DNA from 2 places in the Desulfuribacillus alkaliarsenatis genome. Region 2 is predicted to be linked to the other one. Evidence: a T-box and tRNA genes for the amino acid it is inferred to sense, from the RefSeq annotation. Region 2 holds a T-box; the other holds one or more tRNA genes.

Region 1 (7,605 bases), on a different contig from region 2:
GCCAACAATCACTTTTATATCACGGTTCAATGCTTTAATAAATCGTGCATTATCTAATATAGTCCCAACGGCTGTTACATACCCCGATAAGGCAACGACGTCAGGATTGTACTGGTGTACTATGCTTTGGAATGTCCCGCCCTCTAGTAAAGCATCATAAATCCTGTGCTCTATATCTAACTCTGTTAACAGACTGGACAAATACTCCAATTCAAGGGGCTCTGTTACAATCGGTTCAAAATGAGAGAACAACGTCTTCCTATGACATTTGACTAATAATACTCTCATTTTCAAACCCCCTCCAGTTTTCTTGAGTTTTCCATGATTATGTCTTGAATACGTTATGTTTAATTGCGTAATCTTTGTAAGAAAGTGCGCCGATTCCTTTGCTAATAAGGAAGTTCATTATCGGATTGCTATGATGCGCATATATTAGCTTTGGTTGTAGCTTTGCCCCAATTTTTAGTTTCGTTTCCTCTGTCGTTTGCCCGAAATCTAAGCGCTTTACTCCTAGTTCGATGCCGATTCGGACAATCTGTAATATCATATTGAGATAAAGGTCGTAGGTTTCAATCAAGCTGTAGTTAATTCCCCCAAATATAAAAGTTAACTCTTGATCAGCCTTAACTACTTGGACAAATGCTACAACTTTATTTGTTACAGAAAACGTAATAATTTTCGCTGGAAATTGCTGAAAAAACTCAATAGATTGCTTCTCCAGCTTGTTATCGGAACGCTGGTAAACATCCTCATACAATCGATACATATCTATTGTAAATTCCCTATTATCCGTTAGCTCTCGAATATCAATGGCTGATCCTTTTTCTAATGCTTTTTTGACTCTATATCGATAATGGCTTCTCATGTCTGATAAGTAGTGATTAAAGGATTGCCAGCGATTTTCTAGTATGCAAGATGCTAAGGTACGCCCTTGTGCCATAGATGTATTGAGTCTGTCGGCATTTAAGATAATTGTAAAACCTTTAACCTTCTTTGCAGCTTCCACAATTGCTTGCATGCCCATAGTTTTCATTTCTGCTGTCTGTAGCTCTTTATAAGCATACCCAGGTTTTGCTACAGAAAGTGGCAATCCGACAATTGTCACAGGAACCTTTAAAGAAAGGTGTGGTGTAAATGTAAACAGGTCTAGCTTGTGCTGGTAAGTCACAAACACAGCTTTACGCTCCAAATCAATGTGGTATTTCTGTCCACATGGGTTAAGCTGTTCTAGGGATACCAGGGTTTGTCTTTTTAGAAAATATTTATCGATCTGGACACTCCCAGCGACAATTTCATCCCATGCTTCAGGTAGTTGGTTGGCGTTTTGGTATACTTTAAACATAGCAATGCCTTCCTATACATTAATTGTAAATACTTTGAACTGCTTGTACTCCTGATCACCCCAACGGAATCCGAATCCCCGGGAGTCTATGTTTTCTTCTAATACCCATCCTGATTCACATAACCGGAAGCGGTTTCCGACAAGTTTACGGCATTCATCAAACAATGCCAGGACGGCGCCTTTTTTCTGATAAGCTGGCAATACGCCAATCTCTACTAACTTGAACTTCTGTATTGTTTCTGAAAATAATATATTCTTAAGAACTGTCTTGACTCCTACAGATTCACCAGGATTAATAAGTTCGTTAAAATCGGGATACCAGAGCATAAATCCAATCGGAATGCCTTGATGTTCTAATATTAGCAGATTTTCTTCTTTTAATAGCCATTTGAAATCTTTAAAGAGTTCTAAGTCTTCTTCCAAACGCCTTTCATAGTAAAATTTATGATTGCGAAATGCTTGATTATTTAAAGATGTATAAATCGCTACATCTTTTTTTAAGTTTTTGAAGTCTGCCTTCCTAACCTTGTATAAATTGTGAATGCGTTCACGGAGTTTAACGTTCTTATCAGAGTCAAACACATCCATTTTCCCTATATAATTTACAAGTCTTGTTTCTTCATTTGCGTGCTTTTGAAAATACTCTATATAGTAGGGTGGGTTATAGGAACTTCCGAAGCTTTGTAACTTGTCGTAGCAGTTTGCCAACAATCCTAAACCATAATTCACATGAAAATCAAGACCGACTAATATTTTACTGATGCCGTATTCTTGTGCTAGTTTCCTGCCGTAGTCTATCATTTTGTCGATAGCTACTTGGTGATTAGGTAAAGCCTCGAAAAATGTTAATTGTAATGTATCAGCCATTCTATCTACTACTGCAAAAGTACAGGCCGCTACTACTTTTCCAGAATCAACAATGACTATAGGTGTAATCCTACTGCTTTTGCAAATAGTCGCAGCTCCAGAAAGAATCCCCTTTAGAACTGAGCTCGTATTATCTCTATAATAACTATTGTCTTTATATACTTCCTTATATAAATTCAAATATTGGCCGATCATTTTTTTGTCAACAACTTTTATCTCCATTGCTACACCTCATAAGAAAACTGGCTTGTGTATCATACTATTATAACTGTTTTTCCCCTAAAATAGATAGCTCGAAATAATTGTTAAGCTGCATTCGAAAAAAAACCAAAAACAAAAAAGAAGAGTCGGCCTGGGCCAACTCTTGGTCTTGCATATATTTTATTCTAATTTTTTGGCATGCCTTGGTGACTGCTGCCTTTGAGGTCCCACGCATCTCAGCGATGTCTGACTTACTGTAGCCCTGCATCAGCAGAATGGCTATCTCTTTCTCGCTTGGTGTAATTGTTCGGATTGCTCCGAAGGATTTGGCAAATTCAAACTCATTGTACTCTTCACACACCGCGCCTACGGCTAATTCACCTTGCTCAAACTGCTCTATGTGTGTTATAAACATGTTTCGTCTATTTTGCAGGCGCTGGTAGTCCTTGATTACATTATCTGCAACACGGTAGAAGAACGTGGTGAAATTTGCTCTGTCTGCATCATAGGAAGGTAATACGCGCCATAGCTTCTCCATAACCTCCTGACGAACATCATCAAAGCTATGGGATGCAACGTTACTCTTCATACACAGGCTAATGAATATTTTTTCGACATTTGTGAAAATCAACTGGAATAAGCTGTTCTTAATTTCTCGGTTGGTAGTTTGGTTGTATTGCTTAATCAAATTTTTCATATGATATCAACCTCCTAAATGGATTTTGAAAAAATCATATGGAATATACTTGAAACAAATCGTTTAACTAAATTATCATAATTATTATCAAGAATCAATACTTTTTCTGCAAAAAAAATTCCAATTTTAATTGATTTGATGGTTAACTAATTTTTCCCTTCTACGTATAACAACGAGAACAGCAAATACAACAATGGATTGATATAGGGGGCATAAACATGGAAGATGCAATCACGTTAGCAGAGGCATTGCCATTACGAGCAAGTATTAAAAATACAATTGCAGATTTGCAGTCTGAACGAAATCAAGTGGCGACTGTTATCTATGAAAAAGGGGATGACTACGAACTACCATCACGTAACTTTGAACAGGTAACTGAGGAAATAGAACAAGTAGCTCAAGATTTGAGAATGCTAGAAAACAAGATTGCCCTAGCAAATTTACAAAACACTGTCGATTGGAGCGATGAAAAACTCTCTATCCACGAAGCGATTATGCTAGCTCAATATCTACGCCAAGAAGCTAATGAGTTATTAATGTATAGTAAGAAGAAAAAGGTGTCCGTTCATAGAGATAGCTACGGAATTAACCTGTCCAAATCTTCTATTCAAGAGAAAACTCTTTATGACCCTGACACTGTTCGCAACGAATCCGTCAAACTGACAAGAAAAGCAAATAAGCTGTCTTCTATGATTGATGCTGCTAACCACTCAATCACGATTAACTTTGATGCAGACCGATACATGGGTTACTAAAACCTATGTATCGGCTCTATCTAAAGCCACAGGAAATTGTAGACACCGCTTTTAGTAGTCATTTGAGCGTATCAAATGCATACTATTACATTTGATCATTTGGATAACTTAGCCAAACGGATCACGATTAACTCCTTACAAATTAACGCACTTACAACTTACGAACGGAATATACAATTATACTTGTCTCGTTTCCTGTAGCTTTATATGGAGTCTAATCTCCAGATCTACACCATCTAGCAAAGTTCTCACAATTATTAAAGATAATATTATAGCTAACCTCTCCCAATCTCTTATAGGCGCGCCTCACAATTTCTGCTTCAGAATAAGAGATAGGGCTACTATATTTACTTAATCTATGTATCTTATTTCCTTCTGAAAACTCTGAAACAGATACCAATTCAACTCTATTTTTCGAATAGTGGATTACATTATTGCTTCCTACATAAATTCCATGATGAGTAAAATCAACACCAAAAGATTTTAAATAAACATATATATGATCCCCATCTACGAAAGTATCAGGTTCATTAAAATTACTATCTATAAACTTATTAATATTGTTACTTTTTATAGAGTTACCTATTGTGCCTACAGTGTTATCTATTACATCACTTGCCTTGTTACTTATTTTGTGTACATTTCCAACCGCTTTACCTAAATCTTCATTTATCCCATATGCAATTTTCTCTACACCTTTCTGTAATGAATTGTTAATTGGTTTCCCAATATTATTTCTAATAAAGTTATATAAGCCCACATACTCACCCCATTAATTATTTGCTTGTTAGAATATATTTCATATCATTTTATTTAGTACAAAGCCACGTATTTGCTAATAAAAAATTGAGCCATTTAATTCATTCTCCTTTAATAAATATCTTGTTTGCAAACGAATCGAATCCCTGTATTTAAAAATTTTCACAGCAAAACAACCCTTGAATATCAAGGGTTGTTTTGACTGTTGTATGGTGGGCGCAAACGGGCTCGAACCGCTGACCCCTACCTTGTCGAGGTAGTGCTCTCCCAGCTGAGCTATGCGCCCATATTAAGTTGGTGCCGAGGACCGGACTTGAACCGGTACGAGATTTGAGCCTCGCAGGATTTTAAGTCCTGTGTGTCTGCCAATTCCACCACCCCGGCTAAATGAAGCTTGGCAAATGCCAAGCTCTTTAGCAATGACTTGCTATTTAATTTGGTTGGTGGGCCCACCAGGATTCGAACCTGGGACCAACCGGTTATGAGCCGGTTGCTCTGACCGGACTGAGCTATAGGCCCTTTAAAGTGGCGGAGCTGACGGGATTCGAACCCGCGATCTCCTGCGTGACAGGCAGGCATGTTAGGCCTCTACACCACAGCTCCACTCAGTCGCAAAATTCCAGCGACATTTAATAGAATAACATATATATTCTCTCAAGTCAATATTTCTAGACAAGTTTTTTCAAAAAGTGGACATGTTATTTTTTCCAACATGTCCACTCCAATAATAACTTTCCAACTTTAAGCTTTCTAACTTTCACTTTTATATCCTAATCTACAAAATCGAATTCCATCTCTACGATGCGGATCGTATCGCCTTCTTTAGCGCCTGCTTCACGTAGTGCAGCATCAACACCGATGCCTTTTAATATACGGGCGAAGCGGGTGACGCTATCCTCACGACTAAAGTCTGTCATGACTACAAGCTTCTCTAGGCGCTCACCTTCAACGACAAAGGTTTCGTTATCTTTACGAATGGTAAACGGTTTTTCCTCTGCTTCTGCACGATAGATTTTGTAATCCTCTGTTTCTTCGCCAATATCTTCATAAAGCAGAATATTAGGCAGTTCTCTAAGTAGAGTCGATATATCTCTAAGTAGTGGATCTAGACCTTTGCGGGTTAAGGCCGATAATTCATAGATTTTTATATCTTCAAGGCTTTTGCCTTCCTGCTTATATTGTTCCTCTAGCTCTTCTTTAAATATCTGTAAGTTATCTGCAGCGTCTGGGATATCCATTTTATTGGCGACGATAAGCTGCGGACGCTCCATTAGCTTTGGATTATAAAGCTCAAGCTCTGCATTGATTTGCATAAAGTCTTTAAACGGATCTCTGCCATCGACAGCAGCCATATCAATCACATGAACAATCACTCGGGTACGCTCAATATGTCGTAAGAATTGATGTCCGAGTCCAACTCCTTCATGTGCCCCTTCGATAAGTCCAGGCAAGTCAGCCATGACAAAGCTATCCTCTTCGTCAACCTTAACGACCCCGATATTTGGTTGCAAGGTAGTGAAATGGTATTCAGCGATTTTCGGTTTAGCTGCTGATACTACAGACAGCATTGTCGATTTCCCAACGGACGGGAACCCTACCAGACCAACATCAGCTAATAGCTTCAGCTCTAAAATAATTTCAAACTCTTCACCAGGCTCGCCCTTTTCAGCTATATCAGGCGCTTTGTGACGAGAGTTAGCAAAACGGGTATTTCCACGTCCTCCACGACCACCTTTAGCAATAGTTGCTTGATCTCCGTGGCTCACCAAGTCCGCTATAACTGCACCAGTCGCTTCATTTACCACCACAGTACCTGGCGGAACACGCACTATAAGGTTGTCCCCTTTAGCACCATGCTGATTCTTAGTTCTTCCGTTTTCACCCTTAGGCGCACGGAAATGCTTCTTGTATCGGAAGTCGACAAGTGTGCGTAACCCTTCATCCACTTCAAATATAAGGTCTCCACCCTTACCGCCGTCACCACCTGCAGGGCCTCCATCAGGCACAAAGGGCTCACGACGAAAGGCGACCATACCATTACCGCCGTCGCCACCTTTGACATATATTTTTACCTTATCTACAAACATGTTTCCACCTCATATGTATAAATCATTCTCATTTCTGATTATTAGCTATTGTAGAACAGCAGCTCCCATTCAAAGACCTCTGAATCCTGGTGATGCTGTCTTAGTTCCACATTATACTTCTCTAGACGTTTTTTCAAGCAACTTACTGCTTTGTTGTCTTCCGCTAGCTCCTCGCCATAAAGCGAGAATATTATTTTTGGAACCTTGGGCTTTGTAACATTATCGACTGACATAACAATCTGAATATGGTTTAACCCCTGCTCCTGAGCCGCTAGGCTTGTAATCGTACTTAATATTATTGCTAATAATTCTTCTTCATTACGTTTTGTATATTCTAATAAATGTATACGTCGACTGCTACTATAGAAATCAAATTTCAATTCAGGAAAGCGCATAGTCATTGCAATAAGATTTGCACTTAACCGATCATTACCTAAATTCGATAAGCGGCTTTGCATTTGATATTCTCGCGCTATTGCCTCAATGTAATCAATAATCTTTTCCGTTTTTTCTAGTTTGGCATAGGCATGAATAACTTGTATATGATTAACCATATCATGACGTAGTTCTGTCAACATTTTTAATACCTGCTTGTGTGGTTTATTCATTTTTAGTATTTCCATATTCATAACAACCAACCCTAACATATCTTATTACTTAATAAACACATTTCACCGTATTCAATAAGTATGTACTTCCTTTATTCGACAAAGATACATAAAATCCCTTTTAAAATAAGAAAAAGATAATAGCGCAAACGAAATCAAGAACCATTTTAAAGAGTAAAGAGCCAAAAAAAAGATCTGGCTTTAGACCAGACCTTTCTCTATAGGTTTTATGCTTCAGCAGATACTGGGTAAACGCTTACGCGTTTTTTATCGCGACCTAATCTTTCGA
Region 2 (7,605 bases):
TGACGTATTACCAAGAGATATCAATGCAGAAAGAATCAGATTATGGGTAAGTGATGAATTAGTACAAAAAGGCTTGCAAGTAGAAAAGGTGTTTCTAGTAAGTGCATTAAAGCGTTGGGATTTAGACAATCTTGCTAATGCTGTATTGAAGCATTATGTTAATAAGAATATCTATGTTATTGGAGCAACAAATGTAGGGAAATCAACATTGCTAAATCGTCTAGTCCCCATATTAATAGGACAGGCCGAGCAAGTGAAAATGTTTGACATACCAGAGATCACTACTTCTGTATACTCTGGTACTACTGTAGAGACACTGAAAATTCCGTTGTCTAGTGAGTATGCGATTTATGATACTCCTGGAATTATAAAGCATGAGCGGTTGACGGAGCAAATATGCCCCAAATGCTTACAAGCTGTGATACCAGCCAAACGCATAAATCCAAGAATATATCAATTAAACAGTAAGCAAACGCTATTTCTTGGAGGTTTAGCTAGGTTTGATTACCTTGAAGGAGATAAACAACCATTTGTGTGTTATGTGTCTAATGAGCTTAATGTTCATAGAACAAAACTTGATAATGCTGACGATTTATATCAAACACATAACAAAGATTTACTAACACCGCCATGTGCTGATTGTGCGCAGGATTTTTCACTCAATAAAATTATTGAACTAGATATCCCTGTTTATCAGGAAATAGATGTTGTGATTGCAGGCTTAGGTTGGATTACACTTAAGGGCTATAAGTCAAAATTAAGATTATATGTACCAGAAGCTGCAGAGGTTAGAACGAGGACAGCACTTATATAAGTATTAGATGTGAATGGAGATAATAGCATGAGATTAGTTGGTTTATATGGGCATCCAGTAGGTCATAGTCTGTCACCTTTGATGCACAATTTTGCATTCAATAAATTGGGCTTGTCATTCCATTATCAAAGCTTTGATATCAAGCCAGAGCAGCTACAAAATGCTGTATTGGCTATAAGGGCATTAGATATGACAGGCGTTAATGTGACTATTCCGTATAAAGAATCTGTAATCCCTTACTTAGATGCTTTAGATGAATCAGCTAAGCTTATCGGTGCTGTGAATACTATTGTGAATGAAAATGGTATTCTTAAAGGATATAATACCGATGGATTAGGCTATGTCAAATCATTAGAGCAAGAACTACAAATACGAGTCGCTGACAAACGGGTGGCTATAATAGGTTCAGGAGGGGCTGCACGGGGTATTGTATACGCTTTAATTGTAAATGGATCTACAGATATCACTATCTTAGGAAGAAATGCAGCCAAAGCACAGAAAATAGCCAATGATTTAATAAATATTGGTAATATAAAAACAAGTCAACTCAATGAAGAAAATGATTTAAAAGACTTTGACATAGTTGTAAATACGACCCCAATTGGAATGCACCCAAACACTGAGCACACTCCAATTGCAGCTAGTCTTCTACATAGTGAACAAATTATAAGCGATATTGTATATAACCCATTAAACACAAAGCTCTTATTAGAAGCGCAAAAAGTAGGGTGTAGAATTCATAGAGGATTAGGTATGTTTATACACCAAGGTGCGTTAGCATTTGAGAAATGGACAGGCCAAGAGCCGCCAACTAAAGAAATGTACCAATTAGTACACAGTCATTTACAAAACAAGTCAAGTCAATAAATCAGGTAAAATCAATAAAAAATTATATGTTTTAAGATGGAGGATTTAGATATGCTTACTGGAAAACAAAAACGTCACTTACGCTCATTAGCAAACCCACTTGAACCAATTTTTCAAGTTGGAAAGGGTGGAGCTAATAGTAATCTTTATAAGAGTATCTCAGAGGCATTAGAGGCTCGCGAATTGATAAAAATTAGTGTGTTGAAAAATTGCTTAGAAGAAAAACAGCAGGTAGCAGAATATGTTGCAAAGCATACTGATTCAGAGATTGTGCAAATCATTGGTAGTACGATTATTTTGTATAAGGAATCTGCTGAGAAGAAAAAAATTGAATTGCCATAATAAAATTATTATCAATAAAAGGACGGTTTAATTTGTGAGGATAGGAATATATGGTGGGACGTTTGATCCCGTACATATTGGCCACTTAATATGCGCTGATTGGATTCGTAACGCGTTAAAACTTGATAAAATATTGTTTGTGCCTGCTAAAACTCCACCCCACAAACAGGGAAAGAGCATCACTGACCCTAGGCACCGTCTAAACATGCTTGCTTTAAGTATTAAAAGCAACCCGTATTTTGAGGTCTCTGATATAGAATTAGTATCACAAGAACCTGTATCTTATACATGGTACACGATTGAAAGGATTAAGCAGCAAAATCCAGATGCTAAATTATTTTTATTATTAGGTGCAGACACAATATATGACTTAGAGAACTGGAAGTACGTAGATAATATTATCAATAATAGTCAAATCGTAGGCTTTAATCGTGGTGGTGAAATAAGCCTTAAAGATGCAAAGTGTGTAAAATATAAGGACTCGATTGTATACGTTGATACACCTATAATAAGTTTATCGTCAACGACAATACGCAATCGGATTGCTAATGGAGAATCGGTCAATTATATAGTTACTTCTGAGGCGTGGCAATATATTAAGGAGAATCGTTTATATGGACATATGTAAAGAATGGATTACAGACGAAAAATGGGAACAGTTATTATCTGAGGTTTCCAAAGCATTATCTTTCCAACGATTTGAACACACTAAACGTGTAATTGTTGTTGCTAAAGACTTAGCAAAACACTATAACCAGTCAATTGAAAAAGTAATGCTGGCTGCATTGTTCCATGACTACGCCAAAGAACTTCCAAAGGAAAAAATGCGCAATATTCTCACAGACCACGGTAGAAAAGATATTTTAGCCATGGCACCAGCAATCTGGCATGCTCCAGTGGGTGCCTACTTAGTACAATCTTATCCCTTTGGTAAGGAAATATTTGACGCAGTTTGTTACCATACCACTGGTAGGAAAATGATGTCTGATATCGAAAAAATTATTTTCTTAGCTGACTACATAGAGCCAAGTCGTTCGTTCCCGGGTGTTGAAGAGGTACGTAATATGACCTGGAAAAACCTGGATGAAGCTATGTACCTAGCTTTAAACTTAAATATCGAAAAATTATTAAAAAAACACTTTTTAATCGCAGAAATTACTGTTGACGCACGAAATTATTTTTTAACTAAAAGGAGTGCAACATAAAATATGACAATACAAGCTAAAGAACAAAACTTACAAACCGTTGAAGTGATAACAAAATTATTAGATGAAAAAAAAGCCGAAGATATGGTGGTACTAAATATAGAAGGCCTATCTGTGATTGCGGACTACTTTATTGTCTGTACTGGTAGGTCAGTTACACAGGTGAAGTCATTAGCAGACCATGTTGAAGACACCCTGAAGCAAAAACATAATATTATGGCAAAGGGTATTGAGGGCACACAAGAGGGCAAATGGGTGCTGCTTGATTATGGCGATATAATTGTCCATGTATTCCGCCAAGAAGAACGTGAATTTTACAATTTAGAGCGTATCTGGGCAGATGCACGACAAATACCATTAGATAGCCTGTTAGAAGAAAAATAGGTAGTGTTTTATGGGTATATATCGAGAATTTGCTAATTTTTATGACTTTCTAATGAAGGATGCACCATATGAGCAGTGGTTGAAGGTGCTTGATAAGGCAATAGAAGAAAAGCCGTTAAGAATTGCAGATATAGGCTGTGGAACTGGAACACTTTGTATGAAGCTTGCGGCTAATGGGCATCAAATATGGGGCATAGATATTTCTGACGAGATGCTAACTATTGCTGAAGAAAAGCGATTGCAGCTTAGCTTGCCAATACGCAGAAGAGTTAATTATCTGCTTGAAGACATGACTCAGCTACAGCTACCAGAACCAATGGATATTTGCTACTCTTTTTGCGATAGTATGAACTATTTACCATCAATAGCCGATTTAGATGTGACCTTCAACAAGATATATAACAATCTAAAACCAGGTGGTTTATTTATTTTTGACCTATTAGCACTTGCGAAGATGGAACATCAATTACACGATTTGAAAAATTTTGAGGTAGCTGATGATGTAATTTGTATTTGGCATAATCATTTTGATAAACAATTATCTGAATTGCATTATGATGTAACGTTAATGACCAAAGAACAAAAGAATAAATACCTTCGTCATGATGAATATCATATCCAAAAAGGATATACTATCGAGGATGTAAGAGGCTTATTGAATAAAAACGGCTTTGAAATATCAATGGAGTTTGCAGATTTTAATTTAGAGAAAAATATAGAAGAGGCTACAGACAGATATTTTTGGGTTGTTAAAAAGGTAAGCCCTTGACAAAGCATATAGAAATTTCATATACTAACACTGATTTTAATCGAAATAAAAACAGTGACAGGGACTATTAGTTATATGTTTGACCAATAGAGAGCTAACGGTTGGTGGAAGTTAGTGGCGAAATATAATGAACTCACCCTTAAGTTATCTTTATGAGCATTTCAGGGTAGCATTTGCCTATGAAATGGTAGTATCGATCGTCTAAGCTGCGTTAAAGCTTTGAGTGAGCATACATGTTTTAAGGTTGCTAATTAGGGTGGTACCACGTGTGATAACCTCTCGTCCCTAGCTATATAGCTTGGGGTGAGAGGTTTTTGATTTTTTTACAATATTGTAGTTTGAGAACAAATATTTACTTATATTAGGAGGTAACTAATAAAATGCAATACAACCCAGCAGAAGTAGAAACTAAGTGGCAAAAGCAATGGGAAGATAAAGATATGTTTAAAACTGAGGATATAACGGACAAGCCAAATTTCTATTGTTTAGAGCAATTTCCATATCCATCAGGAAAGCTACATATGGGACATATGCGTGTATATTCAATCGGAGATGTAATTGCAAGATTTAAGCGCATGAAAGGCTATAATGTACTACACCCTATGGGTTGGGATGCATTTGGTATGCCTGCCGAAAATGCTGCTATCAAGAATAATTTACATCCTGCTAAATGGACCTTTGATAATATTGATTATATGAGAAGTCAACAGAAGAAATTAGGCGTAAGCTATGATTGGAGCCGCGAGGTTACAACCTGTGCTCCTGATTACTATAAATTTACACAATGGCTGTTTCTGCATTTTTATGATCAGGGTTTAGCTTATCGTAAGAAAGCTGCTGTTAATTGGTGTCCTGACTGTGTAACTGTACTTGCCAATGAGCAGGTAGAAAACGGTGGCTGCTGGAGATGTGGAACAGAGGTTGTTAAGAAGGAATTAGAACAATGGTTTTTCAAAATTACTGATTATGCAGAAAAGCTATTACAAGATTTAGATACCCTTGATGGCTGGCCTGAAAAAGTTAAAACAATGCAGCGTAACTGGATAGGTAAGAGTGAAGGTGCTGAAATCGTTTTCGGCTTACCAACAATTAACGAACAGGTTTCTGTTTTTACTACCCGTCCAGATACATTATTCGGTGTAACATATATGGTCTTAGCACCTGAACATCCATATGTGCAACAATTAGTAGCTGGAACTGATAAGGAACAGGAAATTTTCGAATTTGTTGAATCGATTCGCAAAAAATCAGAGATTGAACGTACTTCAGTAGATTCAGAAAAAATTGGGATATTTACAGGTCAATACGCTGTACACCCAATAACTAAGGAACAGGTACCGATATGGGTAGCAAACTATGTATTAATGGAATACGGTACAGGGGCTGTTATGGGTGTTCCGGGACATGACGAGCGCGATTTTCTGTTTGCAAAAAAATATAATCTGCCAATTGTACAAGTAATAGCTCCATATAACCCAGAGGAAGCTAATTATGATGAACAACAGCAATTAGTGGATGCTTATGTTGGTGAAGGAACATTAATCAATAGTGGTGACTTCAACGGGCAAAAAAACACACAAGCGATTAGGGAAATAGCTAGCTATTTAGAGAAACAAAATCTAGGCAAGGCGACAATATCTTACCGATTACGTGACTGGCTTGTATCGCGTCAAAGATATTGGGGGGCACCAATACCAATTGTGTATTGTGATGAATGTGGTATTGTACCAGTTCCTAATGAGAAGTTACCTGTTTTGTTACCTGATGATGTAAATTTATCGCAGGGAAGCAAATCTCCATTAGCAACATCAGATAGTTATCTAAATACAACATGTCCGACCTGCGGGAAAGCCGCAAAACGTGAAACTGATACGATGGATACGTTCATCTGTTCGTCTTGGTATTATTTACGCTATACTGATCCAAAAAATAAGGAATTACCGTTTGCATCTGATAAAGCAAATAACTGGCTACCAGTTAATGAATATATTGGTGGAATTGAGCACGCTGTCTTACATTTACTATACTCTAGGTTTTTCACAAAGGTATTATATGATTCAGGGTTAGTTAATTTTAAGGAGCCCTTCAACAGTTTATTAACTCAAGGTATGGTAATTAAAGAAGGGGCAAAAATGTCAAAGTCTAAGGGGAATGTCGTAAGCCCTGACGAGATAATTAGCAAATACGGTGCTGACACTGGAAGGCTATTTATATTATTTGCTGCTCCGCCAGACAGAGATTTAGATTGGAACGACCAAGGTGTGGAAGGCTGCCATAGATTTTTAAATCGTGTTTGGAGAATTGTCACTGAGAACAAGGAATTATTTAACGAGGACTTAGAGTACAATTTGGATTGTAAAGACAGCAAGGAATTGCATCGTACTATCCATGCGACGATAAAGAAGGTAACAGAAGATACGGGAGTTCGCTATAATTTTAATACGGCAATATCTTCAATAATGGAATTGGTAAATAAGATTAATCAATATCCTGAATCGGCTAACAAAGCTGTATTTAAAGAAGCTATTAGAAACTTAGTAGTAATGCTCGCGCCATTTGCGCCGCATATCACTGAAGAGCTGTGGGAAATGATTGGTCAGAAGGAAAGCGTTCACCTTGTTGTTTGGCCTGAGTACGATGAGACTGCACTCGTTTTAGATGAGGTAGAAATTGTAGCTCAGATAAATGGTAAAGTGAAAACAAAGCTTGTAGTAGCGACTAGTAGCACAAAGGAGGAAATAGAGCAGCTTGCTTTTGCTGATGAAAAAATTAAGGAATTAATAGAAGGTAAGCAGGTACGTAAAGTTATAGTTGTACCAGGAAAATTAATAAACATAGTTGTTAGTTAAATGTGACCTAAATATTATTTAAGGGGGCGCTACCAATGACAACGATCTCAGACCGACAAAAAATTCTTATAATAATCTTGTTTAGTGCAATATTAATTGCTAGTAGCTTTTATTTTTATAAAGCACATATCCAACAAACTGGAATTATTATAGAAATATCCGAGCAAAAAGATATTAATGACGGTGCGCAAGTAGAAAACGGGGATCGGGACATTGTTAGCGCCCCGATTTATGATGAAATATACGTACATGTTAAAGGGGCGGTTAAAAACCCTGGAGTTTATAAGTTAGATACCTCGAATAGGGTTGTTGATGCAGTTAACGCTGCAGGAGGTCCGCTGGCTGACGGCAATTTAGATTTAATAAATTTAGCAG

The links. The T-box of region 2 lies ahead of leuS (leucine--tRNA ligase). A T-box ahead of a tRNA ligase gene usually reads a tRNA of that ligase, here a tRNA-Leu.
Region 1: it encodes a tRNA-Leu, which carries the amino acid that the T-box ahead of leuS (leucine--tRNA ligase) is inferred to sense. The anticodon was not compared.

The regions. Positions count from the first base shown of each region.
Region 1 is NZ_MIJE01000001.1:282,475-290,079, reverse strand. It holds gene BHF68_RS01435 (B12-binding domain-containing radical SAM protein) at 1-288, opposite strand, end outside; gene BHF68_RS01430 (GNAT family N-acetyltransferase) at 326-1,342, opposite strand; gene BHF68_RS01425 (hypothetical protein) at 1,355-2,431, opposite strand; gene BHF68_RS01420 (RNA polymerase sigma factor) at 2,472-3,107, opposite strand; gene BHF68_RS01415 (hypothetical protein) at 3,326-3,862, shown strand; gene BHF68_RS01410 (lecithin retinol acyltransferase family protein) at 4,077-4,622, opposite strand; tRNA gene BHF68_RS01405 (tRNA-Val) at 4,832-4,907, opposite strand; tRNA gene BHF68_RS01400 (tRNA-Leu) at 4,917-5,005, opposite strand; tRNA gene BHF68_RS01395 (tRNA-Ile) at 5,063-5,140, opposite strand; tRNA gene BHF68_RS01390 (tRNA-Asp) at 5,148-5,224, opposite strand; gene obgE (GTPase ObgE) at 5,392-6,708, opposite strand; gene BHF68_RS01380 (Spo0B domain-containing protein) at 6,750-7,331, opposite strand; gene rpmA (50S ribosomal protein L27) at 7,544-7,605, opposite strand, start outside.
Region 2 is NZ_MIJE01000032.1:99,459-107,063, reverse strand. It holds gene yqeH (ribosome biogenesis GTPase YqeH) at 1-814, shown strand, start outside; gene BHF68_RS11270 (shikimate dehydrogenase) at 842-1,681, shown strand; gene yhbY (ribosome assembly RNA-binding protein YhbY) at 1,733-2,023, shown strand; gene nadD (nicotinate-nucleotide adenylyltransferase) at 2,058-2,651, shown strand; gene yqeK (bis(5'-nucleosyl)-tetraphosphatase (symmetrical) YqeK) at 2,638-3,228, shown strand; gene rsfS (ribosome silencing factor) at 3,232-3,612, shown strand; gene BHF68_RS11245 (class I SAM-dependent DNA methyltransferase) at 3,623-4,381, shown strand; T-box leader at 4,427-4,671, shown strand; gene leuS (leucine--tRNA ligase) at 4,762-7,230, shown strand; gene BHF68_RS11235 (helix-hairpin-helix domain-containing protein) at 7,266-7,605, shown strand, end outside.